DNA from 3 places in the Dactylosporangium salmoneum genome. Region 3 is predicted to be linked to each of the others. Evidence: riboswitches for the same ligand, from Rfam matches in the RefSeq annotation. Region 3 holds a riboswitch; each other region holds the start of a gene.
The links. Region 3 has a riboswitch for glycine ahead of gcvH (glycine cleavage system protein GcvH). Riboswitches for the same ligand answer to the same signal wherever they lie in the genome.
Positions count from the first base shown of each region.

Region 1: linked by a shared signal. The riboswitch ahead of ABD352_RS12700 (hypothetical protein) and the one ahead of gcvH (glycine cleavage system protein GcvH) in region 3 are both predicted to bind glycine.
Region 2: linked by a shared signal. The riboswitch ahead of gcvP (aminomethyl-transferring glycine dehydrogenase) and the one ahead of gcvH (glycine cleavage system protein GcvH) in region 3 are both predicted to bind glycine.

Region 1 covers NZ_BAAARV010000021.1:105,789-109,055, reverse strand. The annotation lists gene gcvT (glycine cleavage system aminomethyltransferase GcvT) at 1-1,026, opposite strand, end outside; gene ABD352_RS12700 (hypothetical protein) at 1,125-1,373, opposite strand; glycine riboswitch at 1,426-1,519, opposite strand; glycine riboswitch at 1,521-1,618, opposite strand; gene ABD352_RS12695 (FtsX-like permease family protein) at 2,382-3,062, shown strand; gene ABD352_RS12690 (polysaccharide deacetylase family protein) at 3,235-3,267, opposite strand, start outside.
Region 2 covers NZ_BAAARV010000023.1:172,107-175,373, forward strand. The annotation lists gene gcvP (aminomethyl-transferring glycine dehydrogenase) at 1-1,876, opposite strand, end outside; glycine riboswitch at 1,952-2,048, opposite strand; partial or broken gene ABD352_RS14610 (nucleotidyltransferase domain-containing protein) at 2,082-2,744, shown strand; gene ABD352_RS14615 (nucleotidyltransferase domain-containing protein) at 2,853-3,267, shown strand, end outside.
Region 3 covers NZ_BAAARV010000016.1:394,192-397,458, forward strand. The annotation lists gene ABD352_RS09400 (AbfB domain-containing protein) at 168-1,340, shown strand; glycine riboswitch at 1,412-1,502, shown strand; glycine riboswitch at 1,503-1,621, shown strand; gene gcvH (glycine cleavage system protein GcvH) at 1,654-2,019, shown strand; gene ABD352_RS09410 (L-serine ammonia-lyase) at 2,016-3,267, shown strand, end outside.

The sequences.
Region 1 (3,267 bases), on a different contig from region 3:
CGACACGGTGGTGCCCGCAGCGGCGAGCGCGGCGTCGACGTAGGCCATGGCGACGGGATGCCCGAGGGTCGGCGACGGCGCGCCGCTGGTGACCTCGCCGACTCGGTCGCCCGTCTGCGGGTCGAGGACCGCGTAGCCGGCGCGTGGTGACCGCCGCCCGTCGGGCACCAGTCCGACCAGCCGGCGGCGGACCCCGGCCGCCGCGCGGTCGGCGAGTGCGGCGCGGCCGATGAAGTCGTCGGCCTTGTCCAGCTTCACGACGCGGCCGAGCCCGGCCTCGTACGGGGTGACGTCCACGCTCAGCTCGTGCCCGTACAGCGGCATCCCGGCTTCCAGCCGCAGCGTGTCCCGGCAGGAGAGCCCGGCCGGGACCAGCCCGCGCTCGGATCCGGCAGCCAGACACGCCTGCCAGATCCGGGCCGCGTCCGCGGGCGCGGCGAAGATCTCGAACCCGTCCTCGCCGGTGTAGCCGGTCCGGGCCAGCAGTACCTCGGCCCCGGCCACGGTCGCCGCACGGATGGCGTAGTACCGCACATCGTCAAGGCCCGCGTCGGTCAGGTCGGCGAGGATGGCGGCGGCGCGCGGGCCTTGCACAGCCAGCAGCGCCCAGTCCGCGCAGCGGTCCCGGATCTGCGCCCGCAAGCCGCCCACGCGGGCGCGCAGCGCGTCGAGGACGACGCCGGTGTTGGCGGCGTTGGCGACCACGAGAAAACGGTCGTCGGTGAGCCGGTACACGATGAGGTCGTCGAGAATTCCCCCGTCCTGGCGGCAGATCATCGTGTACTTCGCCCTGCTGACCGGGATGGCGCTGACGTCACCGACGAGCGCGTGGTCGAGCACCCGTCCGGCCTGCGGCCCGACCACCTCGATCTCGCCCATGTGGCTGAGGTCGAAGAGCCCGGCAGCGGTACGGACCGCCCGGTGCTCGGCGATTTCGCTGCCGTACCGCAGCGGCATGGCCCACCCGGCGAAATCGGTCATGACTGCGCCCAGGGCGAGGTGAATCTCGTGCAACGGTGTCAGCATCGGTATGCGGGTCCTTGAGTCAGGACGCGAAGGCGTCAGGCTGCGGGCAGGAGTACGGCTGGTCGATCCCGGCCACGGGGGCCAGTACTTGTCGCCGGTCACGCCGACGAAGTACACCGCTTGGTGTCTCGAAAGCGGCTGATCGTAAGGATTCCCGCGCTGCCGGACGGCGCGGCGCTCACCGGGCCCACGCCCGCGCGGCGCTCGGGATCCGGATGCGGCAAATGTGCGGGCGGCGGCATGATCGCGGCCGGGCGATTGGAGTGCACGTCGCACGTTGCGCGCAGGTCGCCTGCGCGGATGATGGACCGGGTCGCGCGGTCCGATGAGCTCAATGCATCGGGCATGTCGGGAGGCTCCCTTGTCGAGGTCCGCTTCGATCGCGAACCAGGTGGGTGACCTCCCCGCTCTGTCATTGGACCTGAGAGCTTCGCCGCCCGATGTGGCGGCTTGCACCGTGGGTGCAGGACAACGTCCTGCTTTCCAGAGTCCGCCTCACCGAAACGGTCATCGATACCTGAGAGATTCTGGGGAGAGTTGCTCCTTCGGCGCCGCGCCCATCGTGAGGCGCGGGCTCTCCCGCTTCGGTTCAAGTGGCGTGTATGAAATTGTCGAAAAGAACCTAAAGGATCACCATGAAGGGCGTCAAGGAGCGGCCGGTACCAGCTGCCAAGTGTCCAGCCCCGCTGCTGACGCATGTCCGGCCGTTGAATCTTGATGGATATCGCCGCCGGCTGCCAGGCATCCGCCGACCGTGCTGCCTTGCGGCCTTCTGGTGCCGAGCTGACGTCAATGCTGAGCGACAGGTTAGCGTGCCGAGAGGCGGACGGATACGCATCCCGCTGCCCTGTCGGGTGCGGGTCGACCGGGGTGACAGGGTGCCGACGGCTGGACAGAACACCGTTAACTGCTCCGCGCGGTGTCCGGGTGGAGCAGTGCCAACCACGTCGTGCAGCTGTGACAGCCTGGACCAGAACAGCAGCCTGCTGCCCGCCGCCGATGATGAGCCGACGGCGGAACGCGGCTGCGGTGACGAGCGCGTCGAGCAGTGCCCGGCGCCGGCTGGCCAGGGCGGACACGCCGAGGTGGGTCAGGATGGTGTCGACTCGGCAGGCCCGGGTAGGCGTGCGGGGCAAGCCGAGTGGTGTCGGGAATCGAGGTCGCGGCGAGGGTTAGGCAGGCGGTGGCGTAGTGGCGCAAGATGCCGCTCGGGGATCCGCTGCACACACCCGAGACCCTTCGCGGAACTCGACGAACGACGTCAAGAGAACGCGCTGGGGGTTCGGAGATCTTGGCTAGCGCCTCCTGGTCGCATCCGGCACCACATGTCCGCAGCTGCCCTGTGCAACGGTGGCGTGGACGAGAGCCGGTTGCGGAGCGCGGACCAGACCCCCGGCGTCCGGGGCGCGGCGGATCTGGTCGCCGACGCATTGCGCGCTGTTTCGGTACGTGGGGCAGGTAAGCAGAGTGCGGACCGCTGCGCCGGCCTCGGCGGGGTCGTCGATGACGATGCCGGCGCCGGCGGCGGCGACCCGCTGGGCGTTCATCGGTTTGTCGGCGCCTTTGGGTGCAGCAACATGGGGATGCCGTGGCTCATGGCGGCCAGAACGGTGCCCGCGCCGCCGGCCGCTACCACCCCGGCGAGGATTTGCGCTGACCCTCGCGTTCGGGCTGCTCTGGCCACCGCCAGCGCCGGACTCATCCTCATCGTCGGCGCCGTGCAACGCCGCCGTTCCATGGTCGCCCTGGCCGTCCTGGGAGCCAATGCCCGGCAACGCGCCGGGTTCCTCTGGACCGAAGCAGGTGCCCTGGTGATCGCGGGCGTGGCCGGCGGACTCGCCATGGGTACTCTGATCGCCTTCGAACTCATCAAGGTCCTCAACGGCATCTTCGACCCGCCGCCGCCGTACCCCTTCATCCCCTGGACGTTCGTCATCACGGTCCTCGCCGCCGTCCTCGGCACCGCTGCCCTGGCAACCGCGGCCTCCGCCCGCTGGACGGGCCACGTCGACGCTTCCCGCCTGCGCGACCTGTGAGCAACCAGACATGCCGCGTGGTGCGGATCCGGACGGATCAGTCCTGGCACGCCGGTCGATCGCCGTCAGAGACAGGCCCTGGGCAGTGCCGCGGTTGCCGGTACCGTGGCGCACCTCAAGGGGTCAGCCTGGCAACGCCACGGGGCCCCGATGTCCTGGTCCCACGCCGGGATCATCTGGCCCGGGTCGCGAGCTGATGCTCCCG
Region 2 (3,267 bases), on a different contig from region 3:
GGTGCTGCTCGATCTTCTTGTCCAGGTCGGCCAGGTCGACGTTGCCGAGCTCGTCGCAGGCCACCACCGCGACCCGCATGCCGGCCATGACGGCGCTGGCCGCGTTGGTGCCGTGCGCGCTCGACGGGATGAGGCACATGTCCCGGACCGCGTCGCCGCGGGCCAGGTGGTACGCCCGGATGGCCAGCAGCCCGGCCAGCTCGCCCTGCGATCCCGCGTTGGGCTGCAGGCTGACGGCGTCGTAGCCGGTCACCTCGGCCAGCCAGCGCTCGAGGTCGCCGATCAGGCGGAGGTACCCCGAGGTCTGCGACGCCGGCGCGAACGGGTGCATGTTCGCGAACTCGGGCCAGGTGATCGGCTCCATCTCGGTGGTGGCGTTGAGCTTCATCGTGCAGGAGCCGAGCGGGATCATGCCCCGGTCGAGCGCGTAGTCCTTGTCGGAGAGCTTGCGGAGGTACCGCAGCATCGCCGTCTCCGACCGGTGGCTCGAGAACACCGGGTGGGTCAGGTACTCCGACGCCCGCCGCAGCTCGGCCGGCACCCCGCCGGTCGTGTCCAGCGCGGTCACGTCGACGTGGGCCAGCCCGAACGCGGCCAGCACGTCGCGCAGGTGGCTGTAGGTGGTGGTCTCGTCGCAGGCGATGCCGACCCGGTCGGCGTCGATGCGGCGCAGGTTCACCCCGCGCTCGGCCGCCGCCTCGACGACCTGCCCGGCCTGCCCCGGCACGACCGCGGTCACGGTGTCGAAGAACGCCTGGTGCTCGGTGCCGACCCCGCCCGCGCGCAGGCCGGCGGCGAGCCGGACGGCCATGTCGTGGGTGCGGGCGGCGATCGCGCGCAGCCCGTCCGGCCCGTGGTAGACCGCGTACATGCTCGCGGTCACGGCGAGCAGCACCTGCGCGGTGCAGATGTTGCTGGTCGCCTTCTCCCGCCGGATGTGCTGCTCGCGGGTCTGCAGCGCGAGCCGGTAGGCGGGCGCGCCGCCGGCGTCCTTGGACACGCCGACGAGCCGCCCGGGCAGGGTGCGCTCGAGGCCCTGGCGGACCGAGATGTACCCGGCGTGCGGCCCGCCGAAGCCCATCGGCACGCCGAAGCGCTGGGCGCTGCCGACGGCGACGTCGGCCCCGATCGCGCCGGGCTCGCGCAGCACGCACAGCGCCAGCAGGTCGGCCGCCACGGTGACGATCGCGCCCCGCTCGTGGGCCTGCGCGACCAGCGCCTCGTGGTCGCGGACCGCGCCCGAGGCCCCCGGGTACTGCAGGTGCAGCCCGAAGAACGCCTCCGGCAGCTCCTCCACGGCCAGGTCGAGCACGCGCACCTCGATGCCGAGCGGCTCTGCCCGGGTCTGGATCACGGCGAGGGTCTGCGGCAGCACGTCGGCGTCCACGACGTACACCTCGGACTTGACCTTCGAGGAGCGCCGGGCGAGCGTCATCGCCTCGGCCGCCGCGGTGGCCTCGTCCAGCAGCGACGCCCCGGCGACCGGCAGCCCGGTCAGGTCGGCCACGACGGTCTGGAAGTTCAGCAGCGCCTCGAGCCGGCCCTGGGAGATCTCCGGCTGGTACGGCGTGTACGCGGTGTACCACGACGGGTCCTCGAGCACGTTGCGCAGGATCACCGGCGGCGTGTGCGTGCCGTAGTACCCGAGGCCGATCATCGACACCAGCGTCCGGTTCGCCGCGGCCAGCCCGCGCAGCTCGGCCAGCACCTCGGCCTCCGAAGCGGCGGGCGGCAGCTCGAGCGCCTCGTGCCAGCGGATCGAGCCGGGGATGGCGGCGGTCATCAGGTCCTCGACCGACTCGTACCCGACGGTCTTGAGCATGCGGGCCTGCTCGTCGGCGGAAGGGCCGATGTGCCGCGCGGCGAAACTGGTCATAGCCACACTCTCTGGATGTCCGGGGACAGGGGCGTATGTGCGCTCCTCCCCCTCTGTCGCAGACTCCAGAGGTGCCAACCCGTCGCGGTCCTTCTGCCTGAGAGGTTCCGGGGAGGATTTGCCCCTTCGGCGTCGCCGTATTGCCGATGGCGATCTCTCCCGCGCGGGTATTGCCGGCTTGCCTACCCTACCTCCTGTGCAGGACTTGACCATCGTGGCGTCACACACCATTTACACAGCGATCGTCGGCTCTCGCGCCTACGGCCTGGCCGGCCCGGCGTCCGACACGGACCGCCGCGGCGTCTTCCAGGCGCCCACGCCGGAGTTCTGGCGCCTGGACAAGCCCCCGACGCACGTCGAGGGCCCGCGGCCGGAGGAGTTCTCGTGGGAGGTCGAGCGGGCCTGCACGCTCGCCCTGGCCGCCAACCCCACCGTCTGGGAGTGCCTCTCCTCGCCGCTGGTCGAGCGCCTGACCGACGCCGGCCGGGCCCTGCTGGACCTGCGTCCCGCGTTCCTGTCCCGCCGCGCCGCCCGCACCTACGGCGACTACGCCCGCGACCAGCTGGCCAAGCTCACCTCGACCCGCGCCAAGACCGGCGAGATCCGCTGGAAGCAGGCGATGCACATGGCCCGCCTGCTGCGCGCCGGCGCCCACGTCCTGCGCACCGGCGAGGTCCTGGTCGACGTCTCCACCCACCGCGACGAGCTCCTCGCCATCCGCCGGGGCGACCTGTCGTGGGACGAGTTCCAGTCCCTGGCCGCGTCGCTGTCGGCCGACCTGGAGCGCGCCGAGTCCGAGACCCGGCTCCCGGACGAGCCCGACCGCGGCGCCGTCGAGCGCTTCCTGATGGACCTCCGCTCGTCGTCGCCCGCAACGCACGCGCCGGCCCCCACGCCCGCAACGCACGCGCCGGCCCCCACGCCCGCAACGCACGCGCCGGCCCCCACGCCGGCACCGCCCCCGCTCCGGGCGGACATCCCGGCCTGGGCGGGCGAGGTCGCCGACCCCCACCCCTACCCGCTGGTGTTCGCCACGGTGAGCGGCGCCCACCTGTACGGCTTCGCCTCCGTCGACTCCGACCTGGACCTGCGCGCGTGCCACATCCTCCCGCTGGACGAGGTCGTGGGCCTGACCGTGGGCCCGGAGACGGTCCAGTCCGGCGGCGTGCGCGAGGGCATGGAACTCGACGTCGTCAGCCAGGAGCTGGCCAAGTTCGTGCGCCTGCTGCTCAAGCCCAACGGCTACGTCCTGGAGCAGCTCCTGTCTCCCCTGGTGGTGCGCACCTCTGCCCTGCACGAGGAGCTGAAGTCCCTAGCCCCCGCCTGCCTGACCCCGGAGCACGCCCGCCACTACCTGGGCTTCGCCGCCGGCCAGTGGCAGCTGTACCAGC
Region 3 (3,267 bases):
AGAAGCAGTAACGGCAGTTAACTCTGATGTGTCACAGCCTGGTCGTCAAGACCCGTGTCAATGCCTTCAATTCCAAGATCACACAAAATCGAACCATTTACAGGTTCGAAATCAACGCGTACGTTCGGGAACCACCGCGATCGATCACGAACCCGGAGGCATCAGCGATGCGAGCCCGTCGTCTCGTCGCCCTGCTCGCCGCGGCGGCCGCCACCGCCGCGGCGCTCGTCGCGACGCCCGCCCCGGCCCACGCCGAGTCCAACGGCGGGGTGCGCATCCTGCCGCTGGGCGACTCGATCACCGACGGGTTCAACGTGCCCGGCGGCTACCGGATCAACCTGTGGCGGGCCCTGGCCGCCGCCGGGCACCCCGTGGACTTCGTCGGCTCGCAGTTCAACGGCCCGGCCGACCTGCCCGACCACGACCACGAGGGCCACCCCGGCTGGCGCATCGACCAGGTCGACGCCAACGCCACCGCCTGGGTCTCCGCCACCGCCCCGCGCAGCGTGCTCATCCACCTCGGCACCAACGACGTGGTGCAGAACTACGACCTCGCCGGCGCCCCGTCGCGCCTCTCCGGCCTCATCGACCACGTGCGGGCGGCCGCCCCAGGCGCCGACGTCTTCGTCGCCTCGATCATCCCGCTGGCCGACCCGGCCCGGGAGAGCGCCGCCAACGCCTTCAACGCCACCATCCCCGGCATCGTCGCGGGCAAGGGCGCCCGGGTGCACTTCGTCGACATGCACGCCGCGCTGAGCACCGCCGACCTCGCCGACGGCGTGCACCCGACCCGGGCCGGCTACGACAAGATGGCCGCCCGCTGGGCCTCCGCCCTGGCGTCGGTGCCCGGCTCGGCCGGCGACGACGGCGCCGCGACCACGCTGCCGGTCGACACCAACGTCTCGCTGCGCGCCACCACCGCCTGCTGCACCACCCGCTACGCCCGCCACCAGAACGGCCTGGGCTATACCGAGGTGGTCACCGCGGCCAGCGACGCGCTGCTCAAGCAGGACGCCACCTGGCGGGTCGTGCCCGGCCTGGCCGGCGGCTGCTACAGCCTCCAGTCGCGCAACTACCCGACGTACTACCTGCGCCACCAGAACGGCCGCGTGAAGATCAGCGCCGACGACGGCACCGCGCTCATGCACGCCGACGCCACCTGGTGCGCCCGCACCGCCCCCGGCGGCGTGCGCCTGGCCTCCTGGAACTTCTCCGGCTCCTACCTGCGCCACATCAACTCCGAGCTGTGGCTGGCCACCCCCGGCGGCACGGCGGCCCAGGACAACGCCAACAGCCTGGTCCCCGACATCACCTGGGCGGTCACGTCCCCCTGGGCCTAGCGAGCGTAAGGACTTGACCCGCCCCGCGGCGCCGCCGTACGGTCGCGGCGACAACTCCACATCGCGCCGAACGAACCGCGGCGGGAGAGTCCCCACCCGCTGGGGCGCCGAAGGAGCAACTCTCCCCGGGAATCTCTCAGGCCCACGTACCGCCACGGCCAGGCAACTCTGAAAAGCCGGGACGCCGCGTCCCGCGCCCACGGTGCAAACCGCCGCCCGCCTCGCCCGAGGCCGGGCCCGGCCGGTGAAGCTCTCAGGCATTCGATGACAGAGCGGGGAGGCACCCAACCGTCATCGACCAGGGGAGCCTCTCGTGACCGTGCCATCGCACCTGCAGTACACCCGCGACCACGAATGGATCGGGGATCTCAGCACCGTCGGGATCACCCGCTTCGCCGCCGACGCCCTCGGCGACATCGTCTACATCGACCTGCCCGAGCCCGGCCGCGAAGTGCGGGCCGGCGAGCCGTGCGGCGAGGTCGAGTCCACCAAGTCCGTGAGCGACCTGCTGGCCCCCGCCGACGGCGTGGTCGAGGAGGTCAACCCGGCCGTCGCCGCCGACCCGGCGCTGATCAACGAGGACCCGTACGCCAACTGGCTCTTCCGCATCCGCGTCACCGGCGGGGCCGACCTCCTCGACGCCGAGGCCTACGCGGCGCTGATCGGGTCGCAGCGATGACGCTCAGCGCGTTCGACCTGTACTCCGTCGGCATCGGCCCGTCCTCCTCCCACACCGTCGGCCCGATGCGCGCGGCCCGGCGCTTCGTCACCCGCCTGCAGGACGACGGCCTGCTCCCTCGGGTGGCCCGGATCAAGGCCGAGCTCTTCGGCTCGCTGGGCGCCACGGGCCACGGCCACGGCTCCGCCCCCGCGGTGATCCTCGGCCTGGAGGGCGCCGATCCCTCCACAGTGGACACCGACGCGGCACCGGGCCGGGTCCGCGCGGTCCGCGAGACGGCCCGGCTCGACCTGCTCGGCGGCGCCCACGCGATAGCCTTCGACGTCGACGCCGATCTGGTCCTGCACCGCCGCCGCAGCCTCCCGGAGCACCCCAACGGCATGCGCTTCCACGCCTGGGCGGCGGACGGCTCCCCCGTGGCCGAGCGCACCTACTTCTCCGTCGGCGGCGGGTTCGTCATCGGCCCCGGCGGCGCCCCCACCCCGACCGAGGACCCGGTGAAGTTCCCCTTCACCACCGGCGCCGAGCTGCTCGCCCACGCCACCGCCGAGGGCCTGCGCATCAGCGACGTCATGCTGGCCAACGAGCAGGCCTGGCGCCCCGAGCCGGCGATCCGGGCCGACCTGCTGCACATCTGGTCGGTCATGCAGGAGTGCGTCACCCGCGGCTGCACCCGCCCGGACGGCGTCCTCCCGGGCGGCCTCAAGGTCCGCCGCCGCGCCCCGGCCCTCTACGCGGACCTGTCCGGGACCCGGGGCGCCGCCGACCCGCTGCACGTCCTGGACTGGGTCAACCTCTACGCCCTCGCCGTCAACGAGGAGAACGCCTCCGGCGGCCGGGTCGTCACCGCCCCCACGAACGGCGCCGCCGGCATCATCCCCGCCGTGCTGCACTACTACGCGCGCTTCGTCCCGGGCGCCGACGACGACGGCGTGGTCCGCTTCCTGCTGACCGCCGCCGCGGTCGGCCTGATCATCAAGGGCAACGCCTCGATCTCGGGCGCCGAGGTCGGGTGCCAGGGCGAGGTGGGCTCGGCGTGCGCCATGGCGGCGGCCGGCCTGTGCGAGGTCCTGGGCGGCACCCCGGCCCAGGTGGAGAACGCGGCCGAGATCGGCCTGGAACACAATCTGGGGCTCACCTGCGACCCGGTCGGCGGCCTGGTCCAGATCCCCTGCATCGAGCGCAACGCCATCGCCAGCGTCAAGGCCATCAACGCCGCCCGCCTGGCCCTCAACGGCGACGGCGCCC